One region of the Rhizobium sp. SG2393 genome, then DNA from elsewhere that is predicted to be linked to it. Evidence: riboswitches for the same ligand, from Rfam matches in the RefSeq annotation. Region 1 holds a riboswitch; each other region holds the start of a gene.
The links. Region 1 has a riboswitch for cobalamin ahead of ACED18_RS13185 (aromatic ring-hydroxylating dioxygenase subunit alpha). Riboswitches for the same ligand answer to the same signal wherever they lie in the genome.
Positions count from the first base shown of each region.

Region 2: linked by a shared signal. The riboswitch ahead of ACED18_RS08040 (energy-coupling factor ABC transporter permease) and the one ahead of ACED18_RS13185 (aromatic ring-hydroxylating dioxygenase subunit alpha) in region 1 are both predicted to bind cobalamin.
Region 3: linked by a shared signal. The riboswitch ahead of cobU (bifunctional adenosylcobinamide kinase/adenosylcobinamide-phosphate guanylyltransferase) and the one ahead of ACED18_RS13185 (aromatic ring-hydroxylating dioxygenase subunit alpha) in region 1 are both predicted to bind cobalamin.
Region 4: linked by a shared signal. The riboswitch ahead of bluB (5,6-dimethylbenzimidazole synthase) and the one ahead of ACED18_RS13185 (aromatic ring-hydroxylating dioxygenase subunit alpha) in region 1 are both predicted to bind cobalamin.

Region 1 is NZ_JBHGAP010000005.1:101,639-105,830, forward strand. It holds gene ACED18_RS13180 (2Fe-2S iron-sulfur cluster-binding protein) at 1-960, opposite strand, end outside; gene ACED18_RS13185 (aromatic ring-hydroxylating dioxygenase subunit alpha) at 963-2,207, opposite strand; cobalamin riboswitch at 2,348-2,567, opposite strand; gene ACED18_RS13190 (DUF6656 family protein) at 2,944-3,552, shown strand; gene ACED18_RS13195 (L-threonylcarbamoyladenylate synthase) at 3,910-4,192, shown strand, end outside.
Region 2 is NZ_JBHGAP010000001.1:1,696,420-1,700,611, reverse strand. It holds gene ACED18_RS08045 (serine hydrolase domain-containing protein) at 277-1,422, shown strand; cobalamin riboswitch at 1,516-1,749, shown strand; gene ACED18_RS08040 (energy-coupling factor ABC transporter permease) at 1,798-2,466, shown strand; gene ACED18_RS08035 (energy-coupling factor ABC transporter substrate-binding protein) at 2,472-2,762, shown strand; gene ACED18_RS08030 (energy-coupling factor transporter transmembrane component T family protein) at 2,772-3,512, shown strand; gene ACED18_RS08025 (energy-coupling factor ABC transporter ATP-binding protein) at 3,509-4,192, shown strand, end outside.
Region 3 is NZ_JBHGAP010000001.1:998,206-1,002,397, forward strand. It holds gene cobN (cobaltochelatase subunit CobN) at 1-146, opposite strand, end outside; gene cobW (cobalamin biosynthesis protein CobW) at 159-1,223, opposite strand; gene cobU (bifunctional adenosylcobinamide kinase/adenosylcobinamide-phosphate guanylyltransferase) at 1,229-1,753, opposite strand; cobalamin riboswitch at 1,899-2,281, opposite strand; gene ACED18_RS04755 (cobyric acid synthase) at 2,320-3,783, opposite strand; gene ACED18_RS04760 (hypothetical protein) at 3,886-4,164, shown strand.
Region 4 is NZ_JBHGAP010000001.1:729,139-733,330, reverse strand. It holds gene ACED18_RS03485 (NAD+ synthase) at 184-1,872, shown strand; cobalamin riboswitch at 1,914-2,129, shown strand; gene bluB (5,6-dimethylbenzimidazole synthase) at 2,390-3,160, shown strand; gene ACED18_RS03475 (hypothetical protein) at 3,239-3,565, opposite strand; gene ACED18_RS03470 (DUF2865 domain-containing protein) at 3,651-4,192, opposite strand, start outside.

The sequences.
Region 1 (4,192 bases):
CTTCATCACGCGGCAGGTGCCGCAGATGCCGCCTTCGCAGGCCGCGCCGATGCGCACGCCATGGGCGCGTGCGACCTGAAGGATCGTCTGGCCGGGCGCGCAGGCGACGTCCTTGCCGGCCAGCGAAAAGCTGACGATGGCGGCGGGCGCGCCCGGCTCGCCTTCCGGCAGCACGACGGGCTCGGGGGCTGCGGGCTGGAAGCTTTCCTCGTGGTAGCGGCCCATGTCGAAGCCGTTCGCTTCCAGCGCGCCCTTGACGCCGCGCATGAAGGGCTCCGGGCCGCAGCAGAAGACGGTGCGGTCCCGGAAATCGGGGCAGAGCAGCTTCAGCTTCTCGATATCGATGCGGCCGCGCAGGCCGTGCCAGCCATCACGCGGCTGGTGGCCTTCGACCACGAAGCCGAGCGAGAGGTTCGGCATGTTGGCCGAGAGGCTTTCGAGCTCGGAGCGGAAGAGGATATCGCCCGGCGTGCGGGCGCAGGTGAGGAAGGCGACATCGCTCAAGGGCGCGCAATCGGCCATCCAGCGGGTCATCGACATCATCGGCGTGATGCCGGAACCGGCGGAGACGAAGAGGTACTTTTCGCCCGGATGGCGGGCGAAGGTGAAGTCGCCGAGCGGGCCGAAGGCCTTCAGCGACATGCCGGGCTTCAGGTTCTCGAACATCCAGCGCGTGCCGATGCTGCCCGCCTGAGCCTTTACCGTCACCGCCACCGTGAAGGGCCGCGAGGGCGTGGAGGAGAGCGTGTAGGTGCGCATGACCGGCTCTGGGCCGACGGGCAGTTCCAGCGTCACGAACTGGCCGGGCAGGTAACGGAACCAGCCCGGCTTGTCGGCCTTGAACACGAAGGTCATCACGTCGGCCGTTTCCGCCGTCACGGCGATGCATTCCAGCCGGTGCTGGCGATCGTTGAACGGCTGGAGTTCGTCGAAATGGCGGAAGGTCGACGCAATCGTCATGGTCAGGCAACCCGTGCGATGGAGGTGGTTTCGCCCTGCAGGCGGTGGGTCATGAAGGTCGTGTACCATTCGACGAACTGCATGACGCCGCCTTCGTGTTCCGGCGAATAAGGGCCGGGCTCGTAGGCCGGGGAGCGGATGCCGAAAGCGTTTTCCTCCACGATCTGGCGATCCTGGTCGTTGGTTTCGGTCCAGACGTGGGTGAGTTCCTCGAGATTGTAGTCCACGCCCTCGACGGCATCCTTGTGGACCAGCCACTTGGTGGTGACTTCCGTCAGCTCGGGTCCGAGCGGCAGCACGCGGAAGGTGATGGCGTGGTCGGTCAGAACGTGGTTCCAGGTCGTCGGGTAGTGGAAGAGCAGCAGCGTGCCGATGTGGCTCTGCGTGACCTGATCCGACATCAGACGGCGGACGGCCGGGCGGCCGGACATGGTGTAGCTTTCCGCATCATTGATCAGCGGCATGCGGGCAACGCGCATCTGGCCGGTCGGGTGCATGCGGAATTCGCTCGGCAGGCCGGCGGCCTCGCATTTCGCCCAGTGCTCGGCAATCACCGGATCGTCCTTGGCGCCCTGCACGCCGGTGGCCGTCGGGGCTTCCGGGTAGGTGCGGCAGAGTTCCGGATGGTTGGCGGCGCAGTGGTAGCACTCGCGGTTGTTTTCCCAGACGAGCTTCCAGTTGCCCTTCTCGATGATGGTGCTTTCGAAGGCGACCTTGGTGTCCTTGAGGTTATGGGGCGCGAAATAGGGCTCCATCATCTCGCGCATCGGCGCGAAATCCATCGGACGTTCGGAAAGGTTGATGAAGATGTAGCCCCCGGCGGTCTCGCAGGCGATCGGCTTCATGCCGTGGGTGGTCTTGTCGAAATCCTCGCCCATCTGGCGGGCGAACAGGAGCTTGCCATCGAGTTCGTAGGTCCACTGGTGATAGGGACAGACGAGCTTGGCCGAGGTACCCTTCTTCTGGGTGCAGACCCGCGAACCGCGATGGCGGCAGGAATTGTGCAACGCGCGGATCACGCCCTGACGGTCGCGGACGATGACGACGGGGTATTCGCCGACCTGGAGGGTAAAATAGGAGCCGGGCTTGGCGACCTCGCAGTCATGGCCGACGAAGAGCCAGTCCTTGTACCAGACTTCTTCCAGATCGATCTTGAAGAAATCGGGATCGGTGTAGAAGGCCTGTTCGAGGCTGTAGCCAGGCTTGCGGCCCTTGAGGCGCTGGAGCATGTCGCCGCGGATCGTCATGATGTCGTCATTCCTCGCTGGCCGGCGGAAACGGCACGGGCCGGTCCGGGGCGTGATCTCTTCGTCTTGGCCTGGAGGAAGGCGGAGCAGTGGGATGGCTCCGGGCATGGAGCATCCGCCGCTCCAGCCGCCCACCGCAGCCGGTCGTTTCGCTTCAAGGCTGGTTTCCGGGCTCCAGAGCCGTCCCTTCGTGGGGACCCGGACGGCGCCTTCCCAGGTCATCCGCTGATTGCGGGGATCCCAGTGGCCTCCTGCCGTTCGTCGTGCTCTGCTACCGTTGCGGGGGCAGCGCCGGATTTTTGACCGGCTTCCCAATTCTCCGCCCTCCCTCGGGGCGGCACCTCGAATGGCTCCATCTAATCGCAGAGGCAGGCGTCGCAATATCCTGATTGCGCCAAGCCCAACGCTTTTGACGACAGGCTGCGAGATGTTTGATCGCCACGGCTAACCGGTTCAAATGGCGGGTTTTTTCCGCTGCGCACGCGGCGGGCAAGGTCGCGCTCAAGAGATGGGCATATGCCGCAGAAACAGCCGATTGCGACGATAGTCCTGCCATGTGACGCGGCACCGCGGCTGCCACGCAAGCCTCGGACCATGCCCGCATGATTGGGTGATGGCCAACTGACGTTACCACAGCCGCGCGGGGCGGCTGGCAAGGCCTCGTTAATTTGCATCTTCTAACATTGGAGCATCGTGGCCGACGGAATGCGGCCGGTGGTTGTGGATGACGACGAGCATGAGCAAGCTCAGATATTACGACAACGCCTCCAAGTCGAAGGCCGCGCGGGTTGGCCGCGCCATCTATACCGAGTTCCTGCGCACCGGCCGCATTGACCGCGCGCCGGAGGACTGGAACCATCAGGAACGCCGCTACCTGACCCATAGCGAAGTGGCGGCGCGCACCGGAAAGCGGCTGGAAACGGCCGGCGAGACCACCTGTGCGCGGCTGAACGGCTTTCACAAGGCGATCCGCTTTCCGAAGATCATCTTTCACCGGACGCTGGCCGACAGTCCGCACCTGGGCTACTGCCACGTGACGGCGGCGCGCACGCGCTTTCCCGGCAGCGCCGGCGACATCACCTGGTCCTTCTACCTCGCCAATTTCTTCGCCGATATCGGCGAGGCCGACGACCAGTTCTTCCGCCGCGTCAGCCTCTCCTATTCGCGCATGTATTTCGCCGTGGCCACCGAGGCCAGCGAGACCGGCAAGGACTTCACGATCAATCGCCGGTTCCGGCCGAACGGCCTGCTCTTCCGCACCCACGACCCCAAGGAAGCGCTGAAGAACGTGCTGCTGCTCGGCGCCCGCAACGAGGAACTGCGCAAGATCGTCAAGGCGCTGTGAAATTGCCTCGCACCCGCCCGCGGGCGGTGCGGAGCGGATGGCTCCCTTTTCAGTCTTTGGCATTTTTCTTTGTCCTCGAATGCGCTAGGTGATGGTGCAAAGGGCGCCTTGCGGTGCTCCCCGATTGGTGCGCTCTGCATCCGCTCTCTCCGTCATCCTCGGGCTTGTTCCGAGGGTCCACGCGGCGTCCGCATCCCTGGCTGTGGATCCTCGGGGCAAGCCCGAGGATGACGACGGTGGCGATTGGCGCCGCTGACGGCAGAGGGGTTCGCGCTGCGGAGTGCGGGTTGCAGACGCCGATGCCACCGGGGACGCGCTTTCCGGCGCCCGCCCCTTGAAGCCTAGCAGGTGCGACGCATGGCACGGATCATCGATGTGAGACGCGACCCGGACGAGGCGATTGCCGCCGCGCTCGACGTGCTCGGCCGCCGGCTGCCGGTCGCCATTCCCACCGAGACCGTCTACGGGCTGGCAGCCGATGCGACGGAGGCGGAGGCTGTCGCCCGGATCTACGAGGTGAAGGGCCGGCCGCGCTTCAATCCGCTGATCGCCCATGTCGCCGATCTCGCCATGGCCGAGCAGCATGCCGTGTTCGATCCGCTTTCCCGACAGCTTGCCGAGCGCTTCTGGCCGGGACCGC
Region 2 (4,192 bases), on a different contig from region 1:
GGGCGGTTTGGCGGGTGGAATGCACGGCCACCGTGTCGCGTGATGCGCGGTTCCGGCGACGGCGCAGGCCCCACCCGGTTCCGTCATCCTCGGGCTTGACCCGAGGATCCACGCCTCGACCACGGCGCTCGCCGCCTGGATGCTCGGGTCAAGCCCGAGCATGACGGAGGAGAAGGCTGCCCTTGACGCGCTTTCAAGCCCAGGAAACCGCGCACCGTCGCGTATCTGCGCCTTCAGGCAGCGGCTATCACACACTGTCTTGAGGAGACCCACACCATGACCGACACCTTCGACCGGCGTACCGTTACGCTCGCCAACTGGCGCACCTTTCCCGCCACGCGCTGGACCTATCAGCATGTCAGCGAATTCGTGCCCGTGGCGCTGATCCGCGGCAACCGGCAGGCGGAACCGCCGGCCGTGCCGCTCGGACCTGTCGCCGATGTCGCGGTGACCGGCACCGATGGCCGGCCGGCGACGTTCGAGACCTTCCTGACGCAGAGCAACACGGATCTTTTCGTGCTGATGCGCGGCGGGCGGATCGTGTCGGAATGGACGGCGCCCCATGCCGATCCCGGCCTGCCACATCTGATGTTTTCCGTGACGAAATCGGTGACGGCGCTGATGGCCGGCGTGCTGGTGGGGCAGGGGCGGCTTGATCTTGGCCAACCGATCCTCTCGCTGATCCCGGAGGCGGCCGGCTCGGCCTATGCGGATGCAACGCTTCAGCAGCTCCTCGACATGGAGATCAGCCTCGATTTTACCGAGGACTATCTGGACACCAAGGGCGCCTTCATCCGCTATCGCCGCTCGATGGGCTGGGCGCCGCGGCTGGAGGGGGCGCCGGTTGAGGACATGCTATCCTTCCTCATCACCCTGCCGCGGTTAGCCGAACCGCACGGGCAACGCCATTCCTACCGCTCTCCCAACACCGATCTTGCCGGGATCGCCATTGAGCGGGCTGCAAGGCAGCGCTGGGCGACCTTCCTGTCCGAGGCGCTCTGGAAGCCGCTCGGGGCGCTGGGCGATGCGACGGTGACGGTGGACCCGCTGGGCGCGGCCCGGGCTGCGGGCGGCATGTCGGCAACGGCACGCGATCTCGCGCGCGTCGGCCAACTCGTGCTGGAAGGCGGTCGCGGGCTCGTCCCGTCCGTCTTCATCGATGATCTCCTGACGGGAGGCAGCCGGGCCGCCTGGGCGAATGGCGATCAGGCCCAGCTTTTCCCCGGCGGCAGCTATCGCAATTACTGGTACGAGACGGGCGAGGGCGAGCTTGCGGCGATCGGCATTCACGGCCAGTGGATCTGGGTGGACCGGCGTTCCGGTTCGGTGGCCGTGAAGCTTTCCAGCCAGGAGATGCCGAGCGATCTTGCCCTCGACCATGCCATCATCGCGGCGCTGCGCCGGGTGTGCCGCGACGGCTGAGCCACCCATCGTTTTGCGACGGGGCGAAGCGCAGATCGCGATTGCTTTCGGCCCCGCTTCGTCCTACGACTCCGGACGCGCCGGTGCTGACCGGCGCATCATGCCTTCGAAGGTTCCGCCTGACCCGAACGGGAGGGCGGATGAAAAGGGAATGCGGTGAGGACTACCCATCAGGGACCGAAACCGCAGCTGCCCCCGCAACTGTGAGCGGCGAGCCCCATCCGACATGCCATTGGCCCCGCGCGAGCACACGCATCCGGGCTGATAAGGCGGATGACCGGCAAAGACCCGCAAGCCAGGAGACCTGCCCTCGAGGATCGCCGCAAGCGCGGCTTCAACTTGTCCCGCGCGGTGGGCGCGGAGAGGGAGATCGACATGCATATCATGGAAGGCTTTCTGCCGGCCTCGCACGCGCTGTTCTGGGGCGCGGCATCGGCGCCCTTCGTCGTCTATGGCGCCCGGCGAATCACGCGGCTCATGCGGGAAAAGCCCGAGACGAAGATGCTGATGGCGGCGTCCGGCGCCTATGTCTTCGTGCTCTCGGCGCTGAAGATCCCGTCGGTGACCGGCAGTTGCTCGCATCCGACCGGCACCGGTCTTGCGGCCAGCCTCTTCGGCCCGACTGTGACCACGGTGCTCGGCACGATCGTGTTGCTGTTCCAGGCCCTGCTGCTCGCCCATGGCGGGCTGACGACGCTCGGCGCTAACGTGTTTTCCATGGCGATCGTCGGCCCCTTCGTCGCCTATGGCCTGTTCCACGGGCTGCAACGGGTGGGGGCTTCCGCCGCGCTCGCGATCTTCTTTGCCGCCGCGCTCGACGATCTCGCCACCTATTGCGTGACGGCGCTGCAGCTTGCCGCCGCCTTCCCCGATCCGGTTTCGGGTGTTGCGGGCGCTGCCGTGAAGTTCCTCGCGGTCTTTGCGCCGACGCAGGTGCCGCTCGCCATCAGCGAGGGACTCTTGACCGTCGTCGTCTTCAACCTGTTGCAGCGCTACAGCCGCGGCGAACTCTTTGCCCTCAACATCCTCTCCGGAAAGGCCTGACGCCCATGCTGAAGCGCAATCTTCTGATGCTGGCCGCCGTCGTCGGCCTCGCCATCCTGCCGCTCGTCATCCACCACGGCGGGGACGCAGCGTTTTCCGGCTCCGACGGTGAGGCCGAGGCGCTGATCGGCGAGATCCGGCCGGACTACAAGCCCTGGGCCAGCCCGCTCTGGGAGCCGCCAAGCGGGGAGATCGAAAGCCTGCTCTTTGCCTTGCAGGCGGCGATTGGCGCCGGCCTCGTCGGCTTCTATTTCGGGCGGCGCTCGGCGCCTGCCCGCACCGCCGACAAGCCCTGATCGCAAGCCATGCGTGACATTGATCGGATTGCCCAGACCGGCCGCTGGCGACAGAAGGCGGCCGGAGAGAAGCTCCTGTTCTCGCTCGGCTGCATGGGCCTGTCGCTCGCCTTCCACTCGCCTGCGTCGCAGGTGCTGCTCTTTGCAACGGTTCTGTCCGTGACGCTTCTCGGCGCGCGTGTCGGCGCTTGCGATCTTCTGCGGGCAGCAAGGGTGCCAGGGCTCTTCATTCTGGCGGGAACGCTGGCGCAGGCGCTGTCCGTTTCCGCCGCCGCGCCCTTCGTCACGCTCGCGCCGGAAGAAACGATCGCCGCTGCCGCCTTCGTGGCGCTGCGGAGCGCGACGTGCGTTTCGGCGCTGCTCTTTCTGGCGCTGACCACGCCCTTGACGGCGATCCTGCAGTTTCTGCAGCGGCTCGGCCTCAACCGTGACATCAGCGATATCGCGATGGTCATGTTCCGCATCATCTGGCTGGCGCTCGACTGTCTGGAAAGCGGCCAGCGCTCGCTTGCCGGCCGGCTCGGCGATGTGGGCTGGCGCCGGCGCATCCGCAGCGGCGGCATGCTGCTGGCGGCGCTTCTGCCGCGCGTGCTGGATCGGGCCGGACGGCTGGAGCGCGGGCTTTCGGCGCGGGGCTATGACGGGCGGCTTGCCTTCCTCTCGGCCGAAACGGCGGCCTCGCGCGTCCGGCTCGGCGCCATTGCGGCGGGGCTGGCGCTGGTGGCGGCTGTCTGCGGGGTGCTGCCGTGATCCTCCAGGCCATCAACATCGGCTATGCGTATCCGGGCGGCGGCGTCGCACTTGACGGCGCCTCGCTTTCGGTCGGGCGCGGGGAGAAGCTCGCTCTTCTCGGTCCGAACGGGGCGGGAAAATCCACGCTGTTCCTGACCCTGAACGGCACGCTGAAACCCGATCGCGGCACGATCCTGCTGGATGGGGCACCGGTCGGCACCGGCAGGGCCGATCTCAAGCGCCTGCGCGCCCGCGTCGGCCTCGTTCTGCAGGATCCAGACGACCAGCTCTTCGCCGCCACGGTGGTGGAGGATGTGTCCTTCGGGCCGATGAATCTCGGCCTTTCCACCGGCGAGGTCCGCACCCGTGTCGATGAGGCGCTGGCGTCGCTCGGCATCACGGCGCTGGCGGCACGGCCGACCCACATGCTGAGCTTCGGCCAGAAGAAGCGCGTGGCGATTGCCGGGCTCATCGCCATGCGGCCCGACGTGCTGCTCTTGGACGAGCCGACCGCGGGCCTCGATCCCTCCGGGGTGGAGGAATTGATGGCGGTGCTGTCGGCGCTGGCCGCAGCCGGCACGGCCCTCGTCGTCGCCACGCACGACATGGAGGCCGCCTATGGCTTTGCCGATCGCGTGGCCGTCGTGTCGGGCCGCCGGGTGGCGCGGGAGGGAAGGCCGGAGGCGGTGTTTGCCGAT
Region 3 (4,192 bases), on a different contig from region 1:
GCCCGCCACTGGCGGTGCGCGGCAGCGACCACGGAAAGCTCCGTATCCGCTGCCGACAGGAACAGGATGTCGGCCGGAGACTGGCCAAGGTCGATCGCCTCGTCCCCGTCACTGATCGTTCCCTTTTGCGCCAGCAGCAGATGCATCGTTTCCTACCCTCAGACCGCTGCGGCAATGGCAGCGCGCACGGCCGCTTCGTCCATGTCGTGCAGGCCGATGACGACGAGGCGGGTGCTCCGCGTCTCGCCCGCTGCCCAGGGACGGTCGAAATACTGGTCGATGCGCTGGCCGACGCCCTGGATCAGAAGCCGCATCGGCTTGCCCGGCACATCCGCAAAACCCTTGAGGCGCAGCACGTCATGGGCCGCAATCACATCCTTCAGCCGCGCGACGAAGGCATTGGGATCGGCAATCGGGCCGAGTTCCACGATGAAGCTGTCGAATTCGTCGTGATCGTGCTCTTCGCCCGCCTCGTGCTCAATCTCGTGGTGGGACTTCCGGTTGGCGATATCGCCTTCCGTGCCAACGCCGAGACCGAGCAGCACGGCCGCCGCCACCTCGCCGTTCTGGGCCTCGATCATCGCCGGCTTACGGTGCGTGCGCGAGGCGACTTCGGCGCGAACGGCGGCAACGCCATCGGCGTCGATGAGGTCGGTCTTGTTGAGCACGATGAGGTCGGCCGCCGTCAGTTGGTCCTCGAAAAGCTCCTCGATCGGGCTTTCATGGTCGAGATTGTCATCTTCGGCGCGCGCCGCATCCACCTTGTCGTGATCGTCGGCAAAGCGGCCGGCGGCCACAGCGGCGCTGTCCACCACCGTCACCACGCCATCCACCGTCACCTGCGTGCGGATATCCGGCCAGTTGAAGGCCGCGACGAGCGGCTGCGGCAGCGCGAGGCCCGAGGTCTCGATGATGATGTGGTCGGGGCGGTTCTCGCGCTCCAGAAGCCTCGTCATGGTCGGGATGAAATCATCGGCCACCGTGCAGCAGATGCAGCCATTGGTGAGCTCGATGATGTCGTCTTCCGTGCAGGCCTCCGCACCGCAGCCCTTCAGCACCTCGCCATCGACGCCGAGATCGCCGAATTCGTTGATGATGAGGGCGATGCGCCGGCCGCCTGCGTTGGTCAGCAGGTTGCGGATCATCGTCGTTTTGCCGGCGCCGAGGAAGCCGGTGATGACGGTGGCGGGGATCTTGCCCGTCTGCGTCGTCGTGGAAGCCATGGAAATCAACCTTTCATTCTCAGCGGCAGCCCTGCCGCCACGAAGTAAACCTCTGAAGACGCCGCGGCGACCGCCTGATGCAGGCGGCCGGCATGATCGCGGAAGGCCCGCGCCATGGCGTTCTCGGGAACGATGCCGAGCCCGACCTCATTGGAGACGAGAACGACCAGCCCTTTGGCCCGTGAGAGATGGCCTGCGAGCCGCGCCGATTCGGCGGCGATATCAGCCTCCTCCATCATCAGATTGGTGACCCAGAGGGTCAGGCAATCGACGAGAATCGCGGTGCCGGGATCATCGAGCCTTTCCAGCGCGCCGACGAGATCCATGGGCTCCTCGACCGTCTGCCAGGACGGCCCGCGGCTTTCGCGGTGGGCGGCAATGCGCGCCCGCATTTCATCATCCCAGGCACGGCTGGTGGCGATATAGGCGCTGGCAAGACCGCTCTCCACGACGAGCCGCTCCGCAAAGGAGGACTTGCCGGAGCGCGCGCCGCCGAGCACGAAAATGGAGCGGGAGGAAGACGCCGTCACGTGGACCACCGTACGGCAGCCGCAGGCCTGCGGTCACGACGCACGCAATGAATTCGGGTGGCGGGGACAGTGCCCCACCGGACAGTCTCGCGAGCCATGACAACCTCCGTGCTGGCCGAATGGGCGATGATGCGCCCGACCGGGCTCTTCGCCCGTTTCGGATGGCAGGTCTCCTGGCTCGCGGGTCCCTTCGCGTCCGGCATGATGCCGGCGCGAAAACGGGGTCGCCTCGCCTTCCCGGATCGAAGCGGCATGAAAAGGCGGGCGATTCGTAGAAAATAGAGGCGCCCCACCCCGGTTGATCATGCCTGATCCAGTGGCTTTTCCAGCACCGCTTCCGAAAACCCGCCTTGCACGACACGCGCAAATCCGAGGTGAGCAGCAACGTTGCCGGATGGCGACCCCTGACCGCTCTACAGTCGCGGGGTCGGCTGCGATGAGGATGCCCGACATGGGTCCATCCCTTCGCATTCCCATTTACTCCCAAGCCGGCCGCCCGGCCCGGGAACCATCCTGAGCCGAGCAATAGATATTTACGGCCGAAAAGTCAAAGCCCGCCCGCGCCGTCAGGCGGCGCCATCCAAGAGCCGTGACAGGAAATCCGGCGACAGCATCGTCTCCAGTTCCGAGGCAACATCGTCGAGTGCGGCATCGACGGAGGCGCGGTAGTCCTCCACCCCGCCGCTGATGCCGAAATCGGCAAGAAGTGCGCGGCGGAAGGCATCGCTGGAAAACAGCCCGTGCAGATAGGTCCCGAACACCCGCCCGTCCGCCGACATCGCCCCGTCCGGCCGCCCGTCGATCAGGACGGGCGCGCGGGCGCAGTCCGCACCCGTCGTCTTGCCGAGATGGATTTCGTAGCCGGACAGCGCCACATCGTGCACGGTGGAATGGGCGGAGGAGTTGCGCACCGTCTTTTCCGGCGCCATCTCCGTCTCGATGTCGAGCAGGCCGAGGCCCGCGATCTCCCGCTCGCTGCCCTCGATGCCGAGCGGATCGGTCACGCGCTGCCCCAGCATCTGGTAGCCGCCACAAATACCGATCACCTGCCCGCCGCGCCGCCGGTGCCGGGCCAGATCCTGGTCCCAGCCTTGCATGCGGAAATCCCTAAGGTCGGCAATGGTCGATTTCGAGCCCGGCAGGATGATGAGACCGGCATCGGCCGGCAGCCGCTCGCCCGGCCGCACGAAGACGAGGTCAACCTCCGGCTCCTGCGCCAGCGGGTCGAGATCGTCGAAATTGGCGATCCGCGGCAAGACCGGCACGGCGATCTTCAGCGCCCGCCCGCGACCGGCAAGACGCCGCTCCAGCACCACCGAATCCTCCGCCGGCAGGCGGCCGGCGGCCTTCAACCAGGTCACGACGCCGAAGCAGGGCCAGCCGGTGAACGCGCCGATCGCCGTCAGCCCGTCATCGAACAGGCTGACGTCACCGCGGAACTTGTTGATGATGTAGCCCGCGATCATCGCCCGGTCTTCCGGCGGCAGGATCGCATGCGTGCCGACAAGAGAGGCGATCACGCCGCCCCGGTCGATATCGCCGACCAGCACCACCGGCACGCCGGCCCGCGTCGCAAAGCCCATATTGGCGATATCGCCGGCCCGGAGATTGATTTCCGCCGGCGAGCCCGCGCCCTCGACGATCACGAGATCGGCGCCCTGTTCGACGATCGAAAAGCTCTCCAGCACCGCATCCATCAGCTTCGGCTTCAGCGCCTGATAGTCGCGCCCCCGCGCCTGCCCCGCCACCTTGCCCTGCACGATGATCTGGCTGCCGACCTCCGACTGCGGCTTCAGGAGAACAGGGTTCATGTGCACCGACGAGGGCACGCGCGCGGCGATCGCCTGCAGCCACTGCGCCCGCCCGATCTCGCCGCCATCATCGGAAACGGCGGCGTTGTTCGACATGTTCTGCGGCTTGAACGGGGCCACCTTCAGACCCCGGTTGGAGGCCAGCCGGCAGAGCCCCGCCACCAATACCGATTTTCCGACATCGGAGCCGGTCCCCTGCAGCATGATCGCGCGCGTCATTCCGTCTCCGTCCGATTGTGGCAGAACCGCCGCAATCCCCTGCCCTGCCTCAATTTCGCCGCCTCCGTTTATGCACCGGAAGCGGTGCTCGACGGAGGAGCCATGCAAAGTTTGCATAGTATCGCATTTGCGACATTCGCAGCCGATTTCGGCGTTGCGAAGCCGCATATCCGAGCCTATATCAGCGCCATCAACACGAAGGAAGCGCGAGACTTCCTCTTACCTGAGGTCACACCCATGCTGTTCATCTTCAGCAAGCCGAATTTTCTCCAGATCGCCTGGAACTCCCAGGTGCCGGCAAACCAGTCGCGCGTCCGCAACATGGTCGCCGATTCCCCGATGGGCCCGCTCGGCTTCATCCGCACCCGCAACGTCGGCTGATATTCTGAGACTATGGCGGACCGAACGA
Region 4 (4,192 bases), on a different contig from region 1:
TGAATAAGTCAAGCGTCCGGGCGCGCTGACATTTGCCAATCCCCATTGACCTGGCATTTCGGTCACGCAGGGTTGCCTCACCCCCCGCGCGACATCACGGCGCCGAGACGGATTTCGTTTTCCGTCGGGATGCTCTAAATGGCACCTCGAACGGATCGCTATCCCGACCGAGAGGGCCCGCCTATGACCGCTTCCGCTTCCCCGTCTGCTGTGCCGGACCGCCTGCGCATCGCCGTCGCGCAGTTGAACCCGACGGTCGGCGACATCGCCGGCAATCTGGCGCTGGCGCGCAGGGCACGCGCCGAGGCGGCCGAGGGCGGCGCCGATCTGCTGCTCCTCACCGAACTCTTCCTTTCCGGCTATCCGCCGGAAGACCTTGTCCTGAAGCCTGCCTTCCTGAAAGCCTGTTGGGCGGCGCTCGAGACGCTGGCGGCCGAGACCGCCGATGGTGGCCCCGGCCTCATCATCGGCCTGCCGCGACAGGGGGAGGCGGGTCGCCACAACAGTGCCGCCGTTCTCGATGGCGGCCGCATCCTGCATGTGCGCGACAAGGTGGATCTGCCAAACTACGGCGAGTTCGACGAAAAGCGCGTCTTCGTCGAAGGTGCGATTTCCGGTCCGGTCGATTTTCGCGGCGTGCGCATCGGCGTGCCGATCTGCGAGGAAATCTGGAACGATGCGGGCGTCTGCGAGACGCTGGCCGAAGCGGGCGCCGAGATCCTGCTGGTGCCGAACGGCTCGCCCTATTATCGCGGCAAGGTGGATGTGCGCCATCAGGTCGTGCTGCGCCAGGTGATCGAGAGCGGCCTGCCGATCCTTTTCGCCAACCAGCTTGGCGGGCAGGACGAGCTGGTCTTCGACGGCGCGAGCTTCGCCTTCAATGCCGACAAGAGCCTTGCCTTCCAGCTTGCGCAGTTTCAGCCCTGCCTTGCCTTCTCCGACTGGTCGCGCACCGCCGATGGCTGGGTCTGCGAGCCGGGCGAGATCGCGACGATCCCGGAAGCGGAAGAGGCCGATTACACGGCCTGCATGCTGGGGCTTCGCGACTACGTCAACAAGAACGGCTTCAAATCCGTGGTGCTCGGCCTTTCCGGCGGCATCGATTCGGCCATCTGCACGGCGCTTGCCGTCGATGCGCTGGGGCCCGAGCGGGTGCGCACCATCATGCTGCCCTACCGCTACACATCCTCGGATTCCTTCAAGGACGCGGAAGCCTGCGCGAAGGCGCTCGGCGTGCGCTACGACACCGTGCCGATCGGCGAACCCGTCGATGCCTTCTCCTCGGCACTCTCCGATCTCTTCGAGGGAACGGAAGAGGGCATCACGGAGGAAAATCTGCAAAGCCGCACGCGCGGCGTGATCCTCATGGCCGTCTCCAACAAGTTCGGCTCCATGGTGGTGACGACGGGCAACAAGTCGGAAATGTCGGTGGGATACGCCACGCTCTACGGTGACATGAACGGCGGCTTCAACCCGATCAAGGACCTCTACAAGATGCAGGTCTACGCCCTCTCGCGCTGGCGCAACGGCGCGGTGCCGGCGGGCGCGCTCGGTCCTTCCGGCGAGGTGATCCCGATCAACATCATCGACAAGGCGCCGTCCGCCGAGCTTCGTCCCAACCAGACCGACCAGGATTCGCTGCCGCCCTATCCGGTGCTCGACGATATCCTGGAATGCCTGGTGGAACGCGAGATGGGCACCGACGAGATCGTCGCGCGCGGCCATGATGTCGCGACCGTGCATCGCATCGAGCACCTGCTCTACATCGCCGAATACAAGCGCCGCCAGTCCGCACCGGGCGTCAAGATCACCCGCAAGAACTTCGGCCGCGATCGCCGCTACCCGATCACGAACCGCTTCCGCGACCGGTGACGCGCCACGATCGCGCCTCTTGCAAAGCGTGAGCACAAATGGTGAAGTCCCGGCCATCAGGTGCCCCGGCTTGAGGTCGGGGAGAATCGGGAATCCGGTGCAAGTCCGGAACGTGCCCAACGCTGTCAGCGGGGACGGCCCCTCGGGTGAAATCTGAGGATTTCACCAGAAGCCACTGGTATCGCTTGATATCGGGAAGGCGAGGGCGTCGGTTGATCCGCGAAGTCAGAAGACCGGCCTGATAACCATGGAGCGGACCCGTATGGACGGCGGGACGCTTGGTTTGCGGCGGGATGCGAGGCTCTGACAGGGCCGGCGTCCTCGAGACCGGTCGTCCGCCAGCATGCATCAAGGCATGGTCGATCGCCGGCATCCGCTCAAGGGGAGGATGAGGATGATGGACAGCTTTGGCGACCGGTGTGCCGGCTCAGGGAGCGTGCAGCCGGGCACGAGTGTTACGGCGACGGATCATGGACAAGCGACCGTCCAGGCCGATCATGCCGGGTTTGCCGGGGCGTTGGCGACCGCCGACGGGGATGCCGCACGACGCGTGGCGAATGCCGGTTCTGATCCCGGCCTCGATCCGGATTGCGACCCCTGGCAATCCCATCGCCATGCCGCCGGCCCCTTCGATCCGGCGGAGCGCGCCGCCGTCTACCGCGCCATCGAGACACGCCGCGACGTGCGCGGCCAGTTCGAGCCCACACCGATCGACGATGCACTCCTGCGCCGCCTGCTCGCCGCCGCCCATGCCGCGCCATCGGTCGGCTTCATGCAGCCGTGGAATTTCATCCGAGTCACCAGCGAGGCCGTGAAGGCGAGGGTGCATGCCGCCTTCGCCACGGCCAATGCGGAAGCCGAGGCCATGTTCGAGGCCGGCGCCCGCGACCGCTACCGCGCCCTGAAGCTCGAAGGCATCCGCGAGGCGCCGGTCAATCTCTGCGTCACCTGCGACCCGAGCCGCGGCGGCCGCGTCGTGCTGGGCCGCACGCACCAGAGCGAGATGGATCTCTATTCCACCGTCTGCGCCGTCCAGAACCTGTGGCTCGCCGCCCGCGCGGAAGGCATCGGCGTCGGCTGGGTCTCGATCTTCCGCGAGGCGGAGGTGAAAGCCATTCTCGGCATTCCCGATCATGTCCGCATTGTCGCCTGGCTCTGCCTCGGCCACGTCAGGACCCTCTACGACGCACCCGAACTCGCCATCAAGGGCTGGCGCCAGCGCCTGCCGCTCGAGGAGCTGGTGAGCGATGAGGGATGGGGTGCGGGGACGGCGTTGTTCGGGGGATGAGACGCTCCGCAGTCGGCATCGGATGGACGGACGGGAGCACCGCGGCTATCGGGCCAGCCCGCGGTCGTGCTCCAAATCTCAGGGCTTGTCTTCGAGTTCATCGACCCGTTCCGCGACTTCGACAACCTGCCTCTCGATCCGTGCAAGGGATTGCTCCATTGCCGTCTGGACATTGGCGAAAGAGCCGCCGATCTCCATTTTGATCATCAACTCGATGTCGTCGCGCAGTTCCGTCTCGCGTCGCTCGACACGGCGGGTGAGTTCATAATTTGCGGTGACGAGGCGCAGTACACCGGCCATATCATTGCGCAACCCTGCCATTTCCTGGCGGATCAGGCGCATTTCGTCCATCTGGACCTTTGCCTGACGCGCCAGAAATTCGAGACTGATGGTTTCGGTCGTCATCGCCTGTCTCCGACTGTCGTGCGAAGATAGCGCGAAATCGCGCTGCTACAAAGCCCGTTTGCGGTTCTGGCTGCGCCCCAATCCCTCAGTTCTGCACCGGCTGATATCCCGGCCCGGCCGGGTTCTTGAGGTCGATGCGGGATTCTTCCGAGGGGAGGAAGGTAGGGCCGACGACGCGGACGCGGGTGTTCTTGGGGTCGTAGGGACGTTCGTACTGGGTGGTGGCGCGCAGCGGAGTTTCGGCAAGCGCCGGCAGGGGCTTGGATGTCTGAACCTTCGATGTCTCGGCCTTCGACGGCTGCGCTGCCCCGTCCTCCGGCTCGCCACTGAGCGTCGCCGTCTTTGGCAGCTGGCAGCCGCACTGTGCGGCGCCGGCGCGGTCGCGGGTGCGGTAGGCAAAGGCGTTCGGCAGATCGGAATAGGGCGCCCCGGTGGTCGCGGAGACCATCTGGTCGCTCTCTTCGGTCGTGAGGTTATGGTAATAAAGTTCCGTTTCGGCCCCGGGGCATCGGGCCGAACAGGCCGCCGCATCGCGCGGAAAATCCTCCGGCGTCGCGTCCGATGTGATCGGGAAGAAGGCGCCGTCGCAGGTGCGCACGCACATGGTGCGATAGGGCCCGCGGCGGC